2 regions of the Neobacillus sp. YIM B06451 genome follow, and region 1 is predicted to be linked to the other one. Evidence: predicted binding sites of a transcription regulator. Region 1 holds the regulator's gene; the other holds the start of a gene.
What was found. The regulator CtsR, encoded in region 1, represses protease genes until heat stress. The targets are predictions, from matches to a motif close to ATGGTCAATAAAGGTCAAACA.
Positions count from the first base shown of each region.

Region 2: the regulator CtsR is predicted to act here: its motif matches at 5,392-5,412, upstream of clpP (ATP-dependent Clp endopeptidase proteolytic subunit ClpP).

Region 1 is NZ_JAVFKJ010000019.1:60-8,241, forward strand. Features, by position in the region: gene RB160_RS21580 (CtsR family transcriptional regulator) at 618-1,079, shown strand; gene mcsA (protein-arginine kinase activator protein McsA) at 1,127-1,675, shown strand; gene mcsB (protein-arginine kinase McsB) at 1,678-2,751, shown strand; gene clpC (ATP-dependent protease ATP-binding subunit ClpC) at 2,765-5,203, shown strand; gene radA (DNA repair protein RadA) at 5,333-6,712, shown strand; gene RB160_RS21605 (PIN/TRAM domain-containing protein) at 6,833-7,915, shown strand; gene ispD (2-C-methyl-D-erythritol 4-phosphate cytidylyltransferase) at 7,974-8,182, shown strand, end outside.
Region 2 is NZ_JAVFKJ010000017.1:20,247-28,428, reverse strand. Features, by position in the region: gene RB160_RS20700 (NUDIX hydrolase) at 1-284, shown strand, start outside; gene rapZ (RNase adapter RapZ) at 301-1,194, shown strand; gene RB160_RS20690 (gluconeogenesis factor YvcK family protein) at 1,191-2,174, shown strand; gene whiA (DNA-binding protein WhiA) at 2,432-3,379, shown strand; gene RB160_RS20680 (HPr family phosphocarrier protein) at 3,477-3,734, shown strand; gene RB160_RS20675 (DUF3221 domain-containing protein) at 3,870-4,169, shown strand; gene clpP (ATP-dependent Clp endopeptidase proteolytic subunit ClpP) at 4,727-5,335, opposite strand; tRNA gene RB160_RS20665 (tRNA-Arg) at 5,553-5,624, shown strand; gene rpoN (RNA polymerase factor sigma-54) at 5,818-7,125, shown strand; gene RB160_RS20655 (glutaredoxin family protein) at 7,141-7,383, shown strand; gene RB160_RS20650 (sugar-binding transcriptional regulator) at 7,556-8,182, shown strand, end outside.

The DNA of each region.
Region 1 (8,182 bases):
CAGCCATTGAAAACCTTTCTGTCCATATTTAAGAGTCAGCAAAAGGAAGAGACAGTCTGGAGTCGAAAACCCATACGGTTGTCAGATAAACCCCATATAATTGACAAGCAAGCTCCGAAATCCGGTTCGGTTGTCCCATAAACCCCGTTTAAAGGACAGCCAGGATCCGAAACCTAAAAAGTTGTTCCCATACCCTCTCTTATCTAATACCGGAAATCGACCGCAATATTCTCTTCGTCCTATGGAATTTTTGGTTAAACCTATATAAAAGCACAGAAGTAATCCGTGGTTAATAATAATCTATTAATGCCACCCTCTAAACCGACCTCTCTTCGCTAACAACCTCTAGCCGCACCGCCTGAATAACAAAGTAAAACCGACCAACATGAGCCCACACTCTGGACAGCAAAAGCAAAATATATTAAAAGAAAAGCCATCCCTGTTTAGTTTTTAAAATCTGGGGTAGAGGAAAAAACCCCCCTTATTTAAAAACCCCTTTAAGGGTTTCGTACGAACTTAAATTGGAGAAAATATGAAGGATTAAAAAATTGCAAGTACATAACCTTATCATGTATAATCAAAGTCAAATATAGTCAAAGTCAGTAGGGGGTGGCAAGTTGAGAAATATCTCTGATATCATCGAAAACTATTTGAAACAGGTTCTAGAGTTAAGCGAAGAGGATCTTGTGGAAATAAGGAGGAGTGAGATAGCGGATAAATTTCAATGCGTCCCTTCCCAAATTAATTACGTAATCAATACAAGGTTTACAATTGAGCGGGGATATTTAGTCGAAAGTAAGCGGGGTGGGGGCGGCTACATTCGGATTATGAAAGTCCAGTCGAATGACCATGCCCACTTGCTTGACCATGTGCTTTCCCTTATTAAGGACCAAGTCAGCCAAAGCAAAGCAGAAGGGATCATTCTGCGGTTGATAGATGAAAAAGTAATTTCTGAACGTGAGGCAAAAATCATGCTGAGTGTTATTGACAGATCAATATTGTTTATCGATCTCCCCTATAGGGATGAATTACGGGCACGAATGCTAAAAGCGATGCTAATGACATTAAGATATAAATAGGGAAAAGGGCCGTGTTTTCCCTTCATATACATGAAGAAGGTGAGAAAATGATTTGCGAAGAGTGCAATAAGAGGCCGGCAACAATGCACTTCACAAAAATCCTGAATGGCCAGAAAAATGAATACCATCTTTGTGAACATTGCGCACGGGAAAAGGGCGATATGTTTATGATGAATGGAGGACCCGGTTTTTCAATTAACAATTTGCTAGCCGGCCTTCTTAATTTTAATAAAGGCTACCAACAATCCGGTGAGGAGGCATTTAAGCATGAGGAAGTCCTTCAATGCACCAATTGCAAAATGACTTTTCCTCAGTTTGTCAAGGTTGGAAGGTTTGGCTGCGAACATTGTTATAAAACGTTTTCCAGCCAGCTGCAGCCAATATTAAGAAGGCTCCACGGAGGGAACTGGACCCATAACGGTAAAATACCGAAACGGGTTGGCGGAACGCTTCATATCAGAAAAAAGCTTGAAGAGTCGAAGCGGAAGCTAAAGGAGCTCATTTCCAAGGAGGAATTCGAAAAGGCGGCTGAAATCAGGGATGAAATCAGGGCGCTTGAAAACATGATAGGAGGAACAGCCGGAGGGGGGAAGTAGATATGTCTTTGGAAAATTTTCTAAACCATGCGGTCAGTTCCTGGATGAACAATGAAGGCCCGGAAGCCGATATCGTTCTCAGTTCAAGAATCAGGCTGGCGCGAAATCTTGAGGAATATAAATTTCCGGCGCTTTTAACAAGTGAAGAAGGGCAGGCAATTATTTCGAAATTAAAGGAAATGGTGGATGGCCCTGGCCTAGCAGCATTCGGCAAGCTTGAACTTCTTTCAATGCAGGAGTTGCAGCCGCTGCAAAAAAGGGTACTCGTCGAAAAACATCTAATCAGCCCAAACCTTGCCGAGGATTCTCCTTTCGGGGCGTGCCTGCTTTCGGAGAACGAAGATATAAGCGTAATGGTGAATGAAGAGGATCATATCAGGATTCAATGCCTATTCCCCGGCCTTCAGCTAACAAAGGCGCTTGAAGCGGCAAATGTGATTGATGATTGGCTGGAAGGGAATATAAAATATGCTTTTAATGAAGACCTCGGGTATTTGACTAGCTGCCCTACGAATGTCGGGACCGGTCTTAGGGCCTCGGTGATGATGCATCTCCCTGGACTTATTTTGACACAGCAAATAAATGCTATTATTCCGGCAATAAACCAACTTGGCCTTGTCGTGAGGGGCATTTATGGGGAAGGCAGCGAAGCGCTCGGTAATATTTTTCAAATATCCAACCAAATTACCCTCGGAAAATCAGAGGAAGATATTGTAGAAGACCTGAATAGTGTTGTCAGCCAACTGATTGAACAAGAAAGATCCGCAAGGGAAGCTTTGGAAAAGACATCCCGCATACAATTGGAAGACCGGGTATTCAGGTCTTTCGGAATTCTTTCAAATAGCAGGATTATTGAAACGAAAGAGGCGGCCCGTTGTTTATCCGATGTTAGGCTGGGAATTGATATGGGGTATATAAAAAATATTTCCAGGTCAATATTGAATGAACTCATGATTTTGATGCAGCCGGGCTTCCTCCAGCAATATGCGGGCGGGCCATTGAGGCCGGAAGAAAGAGACATTCGGCGCGCGGGGCTTATCAGGGAGCGACTAATACTGGAAATGAATGATAGATGAGGAGGAAACGACAATGATGTTTGGCCGTTTTACAGAGAGGGCGCAAAAAGTGCTTGCACTGGCCCAGGAAGAGGCAATCCGCCTCGGCCACAATAATATTGGAACTGAACATATTTTGCTCGGCCTCGTCCGTGAAGGAGACGGGATCGCCGCTAAGGCTCTTTATGGGCTTGGCCTGGGAGCGGAAAAGATCCAAAATGAAGTTGAAACGCTTATCGGCAGAGGGCAGGAAGTTCCCCAGACTATTCATTACACGCCAAGGGCAAAAAAGGTAATTGAACTCTCTATGGATGAAGCTAGAAAACTTGGCCATTCCTACGTTGGTACAGAGCACATCCTGCTAGGCCTTATCCGTGAAGGCGAAGGTGTTGCGGCAAGGGTGCTAAACAATCTTGGTGTTAGCCTTAATAAAGCGCGGCAGCAAGTTCTCCAGCTTCTGGGGAGCAATGAATCCGGAGGCCATCCCGGCAGTACTTCCGTCAGCGCCAATACCCCAACGCTAGACAGCCTTGCAAGGGATTTGACGGTCGTCGCAAGGGAAGGAAGCCTCGACCCTGTCATAGGCAGGAGCAAGGAAATTCAGCGTGTAATCGAAGTGCTTAGCCGCAGGACGAAAAACAACCCTGTATTAATTGGGGAGCCTGGTGTTGGAAAGACAGCCATCGCCGAAGGGCTTGCCCAGCAAATCGTGAATAATGAAGTACCCGAAATCCTTCGCGATAAGCGTGTTATGACTCTCGACATGGGAACGGTTGTTGCCGGTACAAAATATCGCGGTGAATTTGAAGACCGCCTAAAAAAGGTAATGGACGAAATAAGGCAGGCTGGAAATATTATTTTGTTTATCGATGAATTGCATACTTTGATCGGCGCGGGAGGCGCGGAGGGTGCAATCGATGCATCTAACATCCTGAAGCCATCGCTGGCCAGAGGAGAACTGCAATGCATAGGTGCGACTACACTTGATGAATACCGGAAATACATTGAGAAAGATGCAGCACTTGAAAGGCGATTCCAGCCAATCCGTGTCGATGAGCCGACCGCTGAAGAGTCCATCCAAATTCTCCAGGGGCTGCGCGACCGCTATGAAGCACATCACAGGGTGACAATTACAGATGAGGCGATTGAAGCTGCCGTTAAGCTATCCGATCGATATATTTCTGACAGGTTCCTTCCGGATAAGGCGATAGACTTAATTGATGAAGCCGGTTCAAAGGTAAGGCTCCGATCCTACACGACTCCTCCTAATTTAAAGGAGCTGGAAGTGAAACTTGAAGAAGTAAGGAAGGAAAAGGATGCCGCCGTACAGAGCCAGGAGTTTGAAAAAGCGGCTTCCCTAAGAGATTCGGAACAGCGCCTGCGTGAACAGCTTGAGGAAACGAAAAAAAGCTGGAAAGAGCAGCAAGGCAAGGAAAATAGTGAAGTCACCGTTGAAGATATCGCGGATGTAGTGTCAAGCTGGACCGGGATTCCGGTTTCAAAACTCGCGCAAACAGAAACGCAAAAGCTATTGAATCTCGAGGAAATTCTACATTCACGGGTCATTGGCCAGGAAGAGGCGGTTATAGCTGTTTCAAAAGCCGTCCGACGTGCGCGTGCTGGTTTGAAGGATCCAAAACGCCCAATCGGCTCATTCATTTTCCTTGGCCCAACTGGGGTAGGTAAGACCGAGCTTGCCCGGGCATTGGCGGAAGCGATGTTTGGTGATGAAGATGCAATGATTCGAATCGATATGTCCGAATATATGGAAAAGCACTCAACCTCAAGGCTTGTCGGTTCGCCTCCAGGATATGTAGGGTATGAGGAAGGCGGTCAGCTCACTGAAAAGGTTCGCCGGAAACCGTATTCCGTTGTTCTCCTCGACGAAATTGAAAAGGCGCATCCGGATGTATTCAACATCCTGCTCCAAGTATTGGAGGATGGACGCCTGACCGATTCAAAGGGGCGGACAGTCGACTTCCGGAATACCGTGTTAATTATGACGTCCAACGTCGGTGCGGAAGCGCTGAAGAGAAACAAATATGTAGGATTTAATATCCAAGACGGGAAACAGGATTACAAAGATATGAAGAGCAAGGTAATGGATGAGCTCAAAAAAGCGTTTCGTCCTGAATTCCTTAACAGGATTGATGAAATCATTGTCTTCCACTCACTTGAACGGAAACATCTTCAGGAAATTGTTACTCTCCTGTCCGACCAGCTCGTGAAGCGGCTGAAAGAGCAGGATATCAGCCTGGAGTTAACGGATTCGGCTAAGGAGAAGATTTCCCAGGAAGGCTATGACCCTGAATATGGAGCCCGACCGCTCCGCAGGGCCATCCAGAAGCATATTGAAGACCGTCTATCAGAAGAACTGCTAAAAGGTACATTATTGACCGGGCAGCATGTTATAATTGATGTAGATAATGGCGAGTTCACTGTGAAAACGGCGGCCAAAGATCCTGTAAGGTAATTTCCCGCAGTTGAGGATAGCATCGATCAAGGAGGTACACGCTTATTTATCTGGCGGCACCTCCTTGATTTTTTTCCCCGTTCCGGTGCCTTGCAATAAAAAAGAATTAGAAGCGGAAGTGGGCTAGTGATGGCAAAACGTAAAACGAAATTTATGTGCACGAATTGCGGATACGAATCGCCCAAGTGGATGGGAAAATGTCCTGGTTGTGGGGAATGGAATAAAATGGTCGAAGAAGTAGAACCCGCCTCGACGGGCAGGCGAGGCGCATTTGCCCATTCCGAAGGTTCGGCGGTTTCCTCAAAGGCCATGCCGATCACTGCAGTTGAAACAATTAGTGAACCAAGGATTTATACCGAAATGACGGAATTAAACAGGGTGCTTGGCGGCGGTGTTGTCAAAGGTTCGCTTGTACTTATAGGCGGCGATCCAGGAATCGGGAAATCGACCCTTCTCCTTCAGGTATCATCCCAACTTGCAAATAAAGGACACAAAGTCCTATATATCTCAGGGGAAGAATCACTCCGTCAAACAAAGTTGCGGGCAGAGAGGCTGGGAGTTGCTTCAGAGAATCTTCTGGTGTACTCTGAAACCAATCTGGAGGAAATCAGCAGGACAATCGGACAAACTACTCCTGAATTCGTAATCGTTGATTCGATTCAGACCGTTTTTCACCCAGAGGTTACTTCTGCGCCTGGAAGCGTTTCGCAGGTCAGGGAGTGTACAGCAGAGCTGATGCGAATTGGTAAAACAAAGGGAATAGCCATCTTTATTGTCGGCCATGTCACAAAGGAAGGCAATATCGCCGGACCCAGATTATTGGAGCATATGGTCGATACCGTACTTTACTTTGAAGGGGAACGGCACCATACGTACCGGATTCTACGTGCTGTCAAAAACCGTTTTGGTTCCACGAATGAAATGGGGATTTTTGAAATGAAGGAAGCTGGCCTTGAGGAAGTCGAGAACCCATCTGAAATTTTTCTTGAGGAACGTTCACGCGGTGCGGCAGGCTCTACGGTTGTTGCATCGATGGAAGGGACGAGGCCGGTACTTGTTGAAATACAGGCGCTCATTTCTCCGACAAGCTTTGGTAATCCGAGGAGAATGGCTACGGGAATAGATCATAACAGAGTGCCACTTTTAATGGCAGTCCTCGAAAAACGCGTTGGGATGCTCCTCCAGAATCAGGATGCTTATTTGAAGGTGGCTGGCGGCGTCAAATTGGATGAACCGGCCATAGACTTGGCGGTCGCAGTGAGCATTGCATCCAGTTTCCGCGATAAACCGACAAGGCCGACAGACTGCATTATAGGTGAGGTTGGGCTCACAGGCGAGGTCAGGCGGGTATCTAGAATCGAGCAGCGGGTCCAGGAAGCGGCCAAGCTTGGTTTTGAGCGTGTCATTCTTCCCGCGAATAACCTTGGGGGCTGGACAGGCCCGAAAGGCTTGGAGCTGATAGGGGTTTCCACTGTAAGTGAAGCATTAAGGGCTGCGCTTGGAGAATAATCCTTTCTGCCAAAGGGCGGAAAGGACTGGCAGAAAAAGCTTCCATTTCGGAAAAATGTAGGTGTAATTAAGGTTTCATTTCGGGGTTTTTGTTTATAATGATTAAAAGGAGGTGAAGGGATGTTAAAACGAATCGTTCAGGCGTGTTTTCTTATTACCGGGGGAACGCTTGGGATCTTTTTAATTCCACCATTATTGAATATTATCGGGGCTGACGGAATTCCATTTTTAAATAATTCCTATATGGCAGCCATTATAGGCGCACTTATATTTTATTTTTTAACTTTTTGGGCAATTGAGTATGTAATAGATTTTATTAAATGGGTTGAAGATACCCTTGTGAGAGTTCCGGTTACCGATGTTCTTTTTGGCAGTCTCGGCCTTATCTTCGGCCTAATAGTCGCATTCCTGATAGGTTTTGCCCTAAATGCTATTGAAGTGCCTGTCCTAAATACAGTGGCACCTATTCTTCTTACCCTTCTTTTTGGGTATTTGGGCTTTCAGGTCGGCTTCAAAAAGCGCGATGAAATGATGAATCTATTTTCGAGCAAGAAGAAAAAGGCGGCTGAAGAGGAGCAGGAAAAAGCTGCTTCCCATTCTCTTAAAATATTGGATACAAGCGTCATCATCGATGGAAGAATCGCTGATATTTGCCAGACGGGCTTTCTTGAAGGAACAATTGTCATTCCCCGTTTCGTCCTTGAGGAACTTCAGCATATCGCCGATTCATCGGATGTGTTAAAGCGGAACAGGGGACGGCGCGGCCTGGACATCCTAAACCGCATTCAAAAGGAAATTGCCATTAATGTGGAAATTAGTGAAACCGACTTTGATGATATTCAGGAAGTCGACAGTAAACTCGTGAAACTCGCGAAAAAAACAGGCGGAATTTTGGTTACAAATGATTTTAACCTGAACAAGGTGAGCGAGTTCCAGAATGTTTCGGTCCTCAATATCAACGACCTTGCCAATGCAGTCAAGCCGGTTGTATTGCCGGGTGAAGAACTAAGTGTTCAGGTAATAAAGGACGGCAAGGAGCATCATCAGGGGGTTGCGTATCTCGATGATGGTACGATGATTGTCGTCGAAGAAGGCCGTGAATATATCGGCAAGCGGATTGATGTCATGGTTACAAGCGTTTTGCAAACATCTGCCGGACGGATGATTTTCGCAAAGCCAAAGCTATATGAAAAAGCATTGTGAATCTATGCTGCCTATACGTGGGCATTGGAACCTACTATAAACGTTTGGGGTTTTTCTTATGAAGTATAAAGTGATTCTGCCGGCAGCCGGCCGGGGGAAGCGAATGGGAGCCGGGGTCAATAAGCTTTTGCTTGAACTCGCCGGGATTCCGGTCCTCATTCATACACTTTTGGTATTTGAAGCTGATGAAAATTGCCAAGGCATGATTCTGGCGGTGAATCCGGAAGAGCAAGATGAGATGGCTAGCCTTCTGCATCGGTATAATAT
Region 2 (8,182 bases), on a different contig from region 1:
AGCTAAAAGGGGTATTTACAATCATTATCCAGGAAAACGGCCAAACCGTAAATGAGTGGATGATGTTCACTTTTTTTGCGAAGGAATACGAGGGGAAGCTAAGCGAAAGCTGTGAGGAAGGGATTCTTCAATGGCATTCTGCTGACAGGATTTCCGGCCTGCCAATGGCTCCCGGGGATTACCATATCCTTGAATATACGATTCATGGTAACGATATCATTTTTGGAACATTCACATATACACGGGAGTTTGAATTGATTGGTTACCGGCTTGATCCAGGTTGAAAAGGGGGAATCACGAATGAGCACGGGTTCGGTACATGGTACACAAATGGTCATCATTACAGGCATGTCGGGTGCCGGCAAAACTGTCGCTATCCAGAGCTTCGAGGACCTTGGTTTTTTTTGCGTTGATAATCTGCCGCCAACTCTTCTTCCCAAGTTCCTCGAATTGATGAAGGAATCCGGGAACAAGATGAACAAGGTTGCCCTTGTCATGGATTTGAGGGGCAGGGAGTTTTTTGATCACTTATTCAAAGCGCTTGATGAACTCGCCGACGCAGATTGGGTGACACCGAAAATTCTATTCCTGAACGCCGATGATGCCGCTCTCGTCAGAAGATACAAAGAAACACGAAGGTCGCACCCGCTGGCAAGCTCCGGCCTGCCTCTTGAGGGCATCAGGCTTGAGCGTGAACTGCTTGAGGATTTAAAGGGCAGGGCCCAGGTAATCTACAATACAAGCGATATGAAGCCAAGGGAGCTTCGCGAAAAAATCCTGAACGAATTTTCGGAAGACAACGAAACGATTTTCACTGTAAATGTCGTGTCATTCGGCTTCAAGCATGGCTTGCCGATCGACGCGGACCTCGTCTTTGATGTAAGGTTTTTGCCAAATCCCCATTATATTGAGCATATGCGCCCGAAAACAGGCCTTGAAACCGAGGTTTCGGAATACGTCCTGAAGTGGAGCGAAACGCAGAAATTCCTGGCGAAAATAACCGACCTGCTAAGCTTTATGCTTCCCCATTATAAAAGGGAAGGGAAGTCCCAGCTTGTCATCGCGATTGGCTGCACAGGAGGCCAGCACCGTTCGGTAACCCTTGCTGAATACATTGGCCATTATTTCGAAAAAGATTATAAAACTGTCATTTCCCATCGGGATATTGCCAGGCGAAAGGAAATAACGACATGAATGGCGCCGCGCAACCAAGAGTCGTAATCATAGGAGGCGGAACCGGCCTTCCCGTCCTGCTTAGGGGATTGAAACGTTATCCCGTCGATATAACAGCAATCGTAACCGTGGCGGATGACGGGGGAAGTTCCGGACGGCTGCGTGAAGATTTGAACATACCGCCTCCTGGGGATGTCCGGAACGTACTTGCCGCGCTCTCAGACGTCGAACCCCTAGTGGAGGAGATGTTCCAGCACCGCTTCGCTACATCCAATGAACTGTCCGGACATTCACTCGGAAATTTGATACTCGCCGCAATGGCTTCAATTACAGGGAATTTCACACATGCAATCCAGGAAATGAGCAAGGTCCTGAATGTAAGGGGAAAAGTGTTGCCTGCCGCAACGCGCAGTGTCGTCCTGCATGCTGAAATGGAAGACGGCTCGGTTGTGTCCGGGGAATCGAAAATCCCATATTCGGGCAAAAAAATAAAAAGGGTTTATTTGACTCCTTCCGATGTCCAGCCGCTTCCGGAAACACTCCAGGCCATCAGGCAGGCCGACATGATCATCATCGGGCCAGGAAGCCTTTATACGAGCATCCTTCCAAATCTCCTTGTGAAAAAGCTTGGACAGGAAGTATGCCGGTCGAAAGCCAGGAAGGTATATATTTGCAACCTGATGACACAGGCGGGAGAAACGTTCGGCTATACGGCGAGCGACCATGTGGAGGCAATTTACAAACATATGGACCGCCCCTTCATAGATACAATTCTCGTCAACAATGAGGAAATTGACGAACATATCCAGCTTCGCTATAAGGAAGAACTGGCCCATCCGGTTAAATATGACACGGAACGTCTGGAAGAGCTTGGCATCCAGGTAGTCCATGAGGAAATTGCCGTCCAGGATGGCACCGCCCTTCGCCACGACACCAAGAAAGTATCTGCGATTCTTTATTCCATGATTGTAGAGGAAACGAACAAGCGCGGAAACAGTTGAAATTGCATCGCTATTGGACAGCCCCCGCTATAAATCCTGACGGGCAAAAGTTCCTTTAAATGCCTATTGTAGGCACTTGGTATTTGGGGTATGATCGGATATTGGCAGTTTTTTTGCTAAATCCCAGTATAAGTGAAACCAAGCTGAGGCTTGCCCGTACAATAAAAGCGAACCTTCTAAGTGGGGGTTTGGTTTATTCCCCATTGAGTGCCCATTAGAAAATGAGTTAGAAAGAGTATCGTTCTGGAGGTGAGGAATTGTCTTTTGCATCAGAAACAAAAAAGGAATTGACGGCAATTGAAGGAAAGCCCTGCTGCAATTTAGCAGAACTTTCCGCCCTGATCCGGATGAACGGCTCGCTTTCCTTTTCAAACAGGAAGCTGATGGTGGATGTCCAGACAGAAAATGCGGCGATTGCCAGGCGTATTTACACACTGATCAAAAAGAATTATCCCATCCAGGTCGAGCTGCTTGTCAGAAAAAAGATGCGCCTTAAGAAAAACAATGTGTACATCGTACGCCTGGCCCAGGATACAAAGGAAATCCTTGAGGATTTAAAGATTCTTGGCGAAGGCTTTACAATTATCCACGACATTTCGCCGGATTTGATCAAAAAGAAGTGCTGCAGGCGTGCATACTTACGCGGTGCATTTTTAGCAGGCGGTTCTGTCAACAATCCTGAAACATCATCATACCATCTTGAAATAGCTTCACTTTATAAGGAGCATAACGATTCGCTTTGCGAATTGATGAATACATTCGGGTTGAACAGCAAAACGCTTGAACGGAAAAAAGGGTTTATCACCTATTTGAAGGAAGCCGAAAAAATTACCGAATTCTTGAATATAATCGGAGCCCACAATGCCCTGCTCCGCTTTGAGGACGTCAGGATTGTCAGGGATATGAGAAACTCTGTAAACCGGCTTGTGAACTGCGAGACGGCCAATTTGAACAAAACAATTGGTGCATCGCTCAGGCAGGTAGAGAATATCCGCTACATCGATCGGACTGTAGGCCTTGAAGTTTTGCCAGGAAGGCTTCGGGAAATAGCGGAATTGAGAGTGGCTTACCAGGATGTGACACTAAAGGAGCTTGGTGAAATGGTTTCCGGAGGGACCATCAGCAAATCGGGCATCAACCACCGCCTTCGCAAAATCGATGAAATCGCCGAGAAACTAAGGGCAGCTGAACAGGCGCCGAAATAACAGCCAACGATGCGGAAGGTGTTTCGCATGGAGTTTAATTGGGAAGGGTAACAGCAACAGGCAGCTGCCGTAAAAGAGATATAGAGGAGGAAGAATGATGGTAGAAAAAGAAGTGGAAGTAAAATTGAAAACCGGCCTCCAGGCGCGGCCGGCTGCCCAGTTCGTACAGGAGGCTAACCGTTTTTCAGCGGATGTCTTTTTACTGAAGGACGGCAAGAAAGTGAATGCAAAGAGCATTATGGGCCTAATGAGCCTGGCTGTCGGCTCGGGAGCGGTTATCACCATTGCGGCCGATGGCCCCGATGATAACGCCGCCGTCGAAGCTCTCACACAGTATGTTTCGAAAGAAGATTGAATTTTTTGAAAGCGGATTCGTTCAGAGGTGAACGAATCCGTTTTTTTATGGATATGTGATGGTGGCAGCCCGGGGTGTAATTGAAAGGTGATTAAGGACGTCTAATTCTTAAAAGCGGAGAAAGGAGCACCCGCCTTGAGGATAAGGATGGTTTCGATTATTGTTGTATTTTTGATTTTAGCAGGCTGTAATGACAGTAAAGAAGCAGCTAAAGGCCAGTTCGATTTAAAAGGAGTAATTCAAGAAGTAGATAGTGATGAAAACCGAATTTTAATTGAGGATGGAGATGTAGGTCTCGTATGGGTTACGCTTTCCATCCATGGGAAAATTGATCGCTACAGTAAAGGGAAGGAAGTCGTTGTCTGGGTTGACGGTGGAATTGATACATCGCTTCCAGCACAGGCAAAGGCGCTAAATGTTGAAATTGTAAAGTAGAAGCTGCTGAAAGGTAGTATTAGTGAAATTGGGTTCTTGATAAAGGGTCGGCGTTGATTCATCCTTAAATGATGGTTGTAAAGACCGTTTCGAGCTTAGCCAAGAGGTGAAACGGTCTTTACGTGGGTTCTAAAGACCGTTTCGAGCTGAGCCGAGAGGTGAAACGGTCTTTACGTGGGCTCTAAAGACCGTTTCGAGCTTAGCCCAGAGGTGAACCGGTCTTTACGTGGGTTCTAAAGACCGTTTCGAGCTGAGCCGAGAGGTGAAACGGTCTTTACGTGGGCTCTAAAGACCGTTTCGAGCTTAGCCCAGAGGTGAACCGGTCTTTACGTGGGTTCTAAAGACCGTTTCGAGCTGAGCCGAGAGGTGAAACGGTCTTTACGTGGGCTCTAAAGACCGTTTCGAGCTTAGCCGAGAGGTGAAACGGTCTTTACATGGGTTCTAAAGACCGTTTCGAACTTAGTAGCGAGGTGAAACGGTCTTTTTTGAAGGGACTTACACCCAGCCCACACCAAAACAGCCCGCCTCCAAATGGAAACGGGCTGAATCGCCAACTATTATTGCTTATCTTTTTTCTCTTCAACAATATTACGAGTGATGATATGATCGACGAGGCCGTATTCTTTCGCACGCTCAGCAGTCATGAAGTTGTCGCGGTCTGTATCCCTTGCAATTACTTCAAGCGGCTGGCCAGTGCGCTCGGAAAGGATAGTGTTCAGCTTTTCACGAAGGAACAGGATCCGTTTTGCGGCGATTTCGATTTCGGTTGCCTGGCCTTGTGCGCCTCCAAGCGGCTGGTGAATCATTACTTCAGCATTCGGAAGGGCGTAACGCTTGCCTTTTGTTCCGGCTGCAAGAAGGAATGCACCCATGGATGCCGCCATGCCGATGCAGATGGTTTGGACATCCGGCTTGATGAACTGCATCGTATCGTAAATGGCCATCCCGGCCGTGATGCTTCCGCCTGGGGAGTTGATGTAGATGGAGATGTCCTTTTCAGGGTTTTCCGCCTCTAGGAACAGGAGCTGGGCGACGATCGAGTTGGCAACATGGTCGTCAATTCCGCTCCCAAGCATGATAATCCGGTCTTTTAAAAGGCGTGAATATATATCATATGCTCGCTCGCCCCGATTTGTTTGTTCAATGACTGTAGGGATCAAATTCATAAGACTGCCTCCTTAAGAAACATTTTAAGATTTCCTTATGTAAGTATCATACAATGATGGTCAATAAAGGTCAAACGAATCGCTCAGCCAGTAAGGTTATTGATCGAACTTTTTTCCATGTTAGCCATCTTACCCAACGTTGCCCATTTTAAACATAATCTACACTTGCAAAGATGAACGGTTTCCCCTATAATATGAAATTGTGATGCAAAAATATGCCCTCGTGGTGCAACGGATAGCACGCAAGATTCCGGTTCTTGAAATTCGGGTTCGAGTCCTGACGAGGGCGCTACTTTTTAAAAAAATCAACGGTTCCTGACTCGGGCCGTTGATTTTTTTTGTGAAATTTCCTCGCTATCGCATTACGTACCACCGGCCCAGGGGAGCGAAGACAATTCTTTTCCCAAAAACCTTGCCAAGTTTTTCTGTCTATAACCCAAACCGCCGATTTTCATGTAAAATAGAAGGCGGGGGGTAAGCAGATGAACATGAGGATTGGACTTTTGCAACAGCAGCAGACAAGATTGTCAATGACGCAGGAATTGTCCCAGGCAATTGCCCTGCTCCAATACAGTGCCCAGGAGCTGGCGAGCTTTCTGGAAGCAAGGGCGCTTGAAAATCCCCTGCTTGAAGTCATGCCTTCCGGGCAGTCAAAAGGCCGTTCAAGGAAAACAACCTACAGAAAAAAAGAAAACGATATAAATGGAATTGCATCAGAGACGGGGACGACGCTTGAGGAACATCTTCTTTCCCAGCTGAAGCCCGGGCATTTTCCAAAAGATGAACAAAAACTTTTACGTCAGGTAATATTGAATATAGATGAAAATGGTTATTTCCGCGGAGATATAAATGAAATCGCTGTCATTTCGAATGCAAGCCCAGCAAAAGTGGAAGAGTGCCTGCGGGAAATTCAGGAGTTGGACCCGCCAGGAATAGGCGCACGAAACCTGCAGGAATGCCTCCTCCTTCAACTTGATCGAAATGGTCAAGGGTCTCCTTTGGCTCATGTGATCGTAAAAGGATTTTTTTCCGAATTTGCGGAAAAAAAGTGGAAGAAGCTTGCGAAGGAATTAAAGGTGAGCCCTAAGGAAATACAGGAAATATATGACCTATTGCAAAAGTTAAACCCAAGGCCAGGAGCAGATTTTCACCAGGAAAGAGCAGCTTATCTTGTACCCGACGTGGTGGCGGATTGCGTGAATGGGCAATGGCGCGTCCATCTTGTTGAAGGGAATCTTCCGGCAATCGGCTTTAACGACGATATGTACCATTCACTGACGTCTAGCGGCGATGAGCAGGCAATCAAATTCCTGCAGGAAAAATACCAGGATTACCAATGGCTTGCAAAAAGTATCAGGCAACGGAACGATACACTTTTAAAAGTGGCTGGGAAAATTATTGAAAAACAGCCGTACTTTTTTGCGGAGGCGAAGGGGCAGCTGATGCCGCTTACAATGAAGGAAGTTGCCGATTGCCTGGATATCCATGAATCGACCGTCAGCCGGGCAGTCCGTGAAAAATACCTTGGGACGCCATTTGGCACCTTTGAACTGAAGTCGTTTTTCTCCTCCGGAATCGGTACTGTCTCGGACAGCAGTGCATCCTCGGACCAGGTGAAAAAATTGATCGCCGCGATTATCGGGCATGAGGACAAGAGGCAGCCAGTTTCAGACCAGGAGATCACCAATATGCTAAAGAAGAACGAGGGGCTTGTCATTTCGAGAAGGACTGTGGCCAAGTATCGGGAACAACTGGGAATCGCCTCTTCTTCAAAGCGGAAACGATTTTAATAAAGGATGATTGAATTGAAACCGAAAGTTACCTTCTATACTAGGAGCCGCTGCCCGCTTTGCGAAAAGGCGAAGGAGGATTTGCTTGAAATCCGTGAGTCTATCGCATTTGAGCTAGAGGAAATCGATATTGCGTCCAGCGACAAGTTGACTGAGGAATATGGGCTGATGATACCGGTCATCCTGGTTGATGGAATCGAAGCTGGATACGGAAGCATTGATAAGCAGTATTTAGTTTCGTATATTAAAAATAGATAATCCAATCATATTAGTTGAATGTGAAAATCACTCCTGTTAAAATAAGTGCGAACAGGGTGATTTTTTTTGCGACAGGTGGGACATAATTTGTCATAGCGGGACAGAAAACGTCCCAGCGCCTTGGGAAAGGTTCAGTTATGTCTCGCTAATTTGCAAGAAGGAGTTGCGACTCATGCACTCGTTATTAGATATCCAAAAAAGATTATTGCCGGACCTTCTCGACGTTATGCAGGAAAGGTATTCCATTCTTCGGACAATCAATTTTTTGCAGCCAGTGGGAAGAAGGACCCTTGCCGCAAATCTTGGCTATACGGAGAGGGTTCTGCGGACAGAGACCGACTTTCTGAAGGAACAGAACCTGATTGTTTCGCAACCGTTGGGCCTGATGCTTTCAGAAGGAGGAAAAAATCTCCTGGAAGATCTTGATGGCTTAATGCGGGAGCTAAAGGGTATAGACGTAATGGAGCTGGAATTGAAGCATCGCCTTGGCATCCGGAACGTTATCATCGTACCCGGAGATAGCGACCAATCGCCCCTTGCCAAAAAGGAATTGGGGCGGGCGACCGCGAACAGGATGAAAAAGCTGATTGACGGAAAAAATATCATCGCGGTCACAGGTGGATCTACTATGGCGGCAGTAGCCGAGGAACTGGGCCCGGGCCTTGGGAAGGAAGATTTGTTGTTCGTTCCTGCCCGAGGCGGAATAGGCGAGGATGTCCAAAACCAGGCGAATACGATTTGCGCCATTATGGCTGCCAATACAAAATCCCGCCATCGAGTCTTTTACGTTCCCGAACAG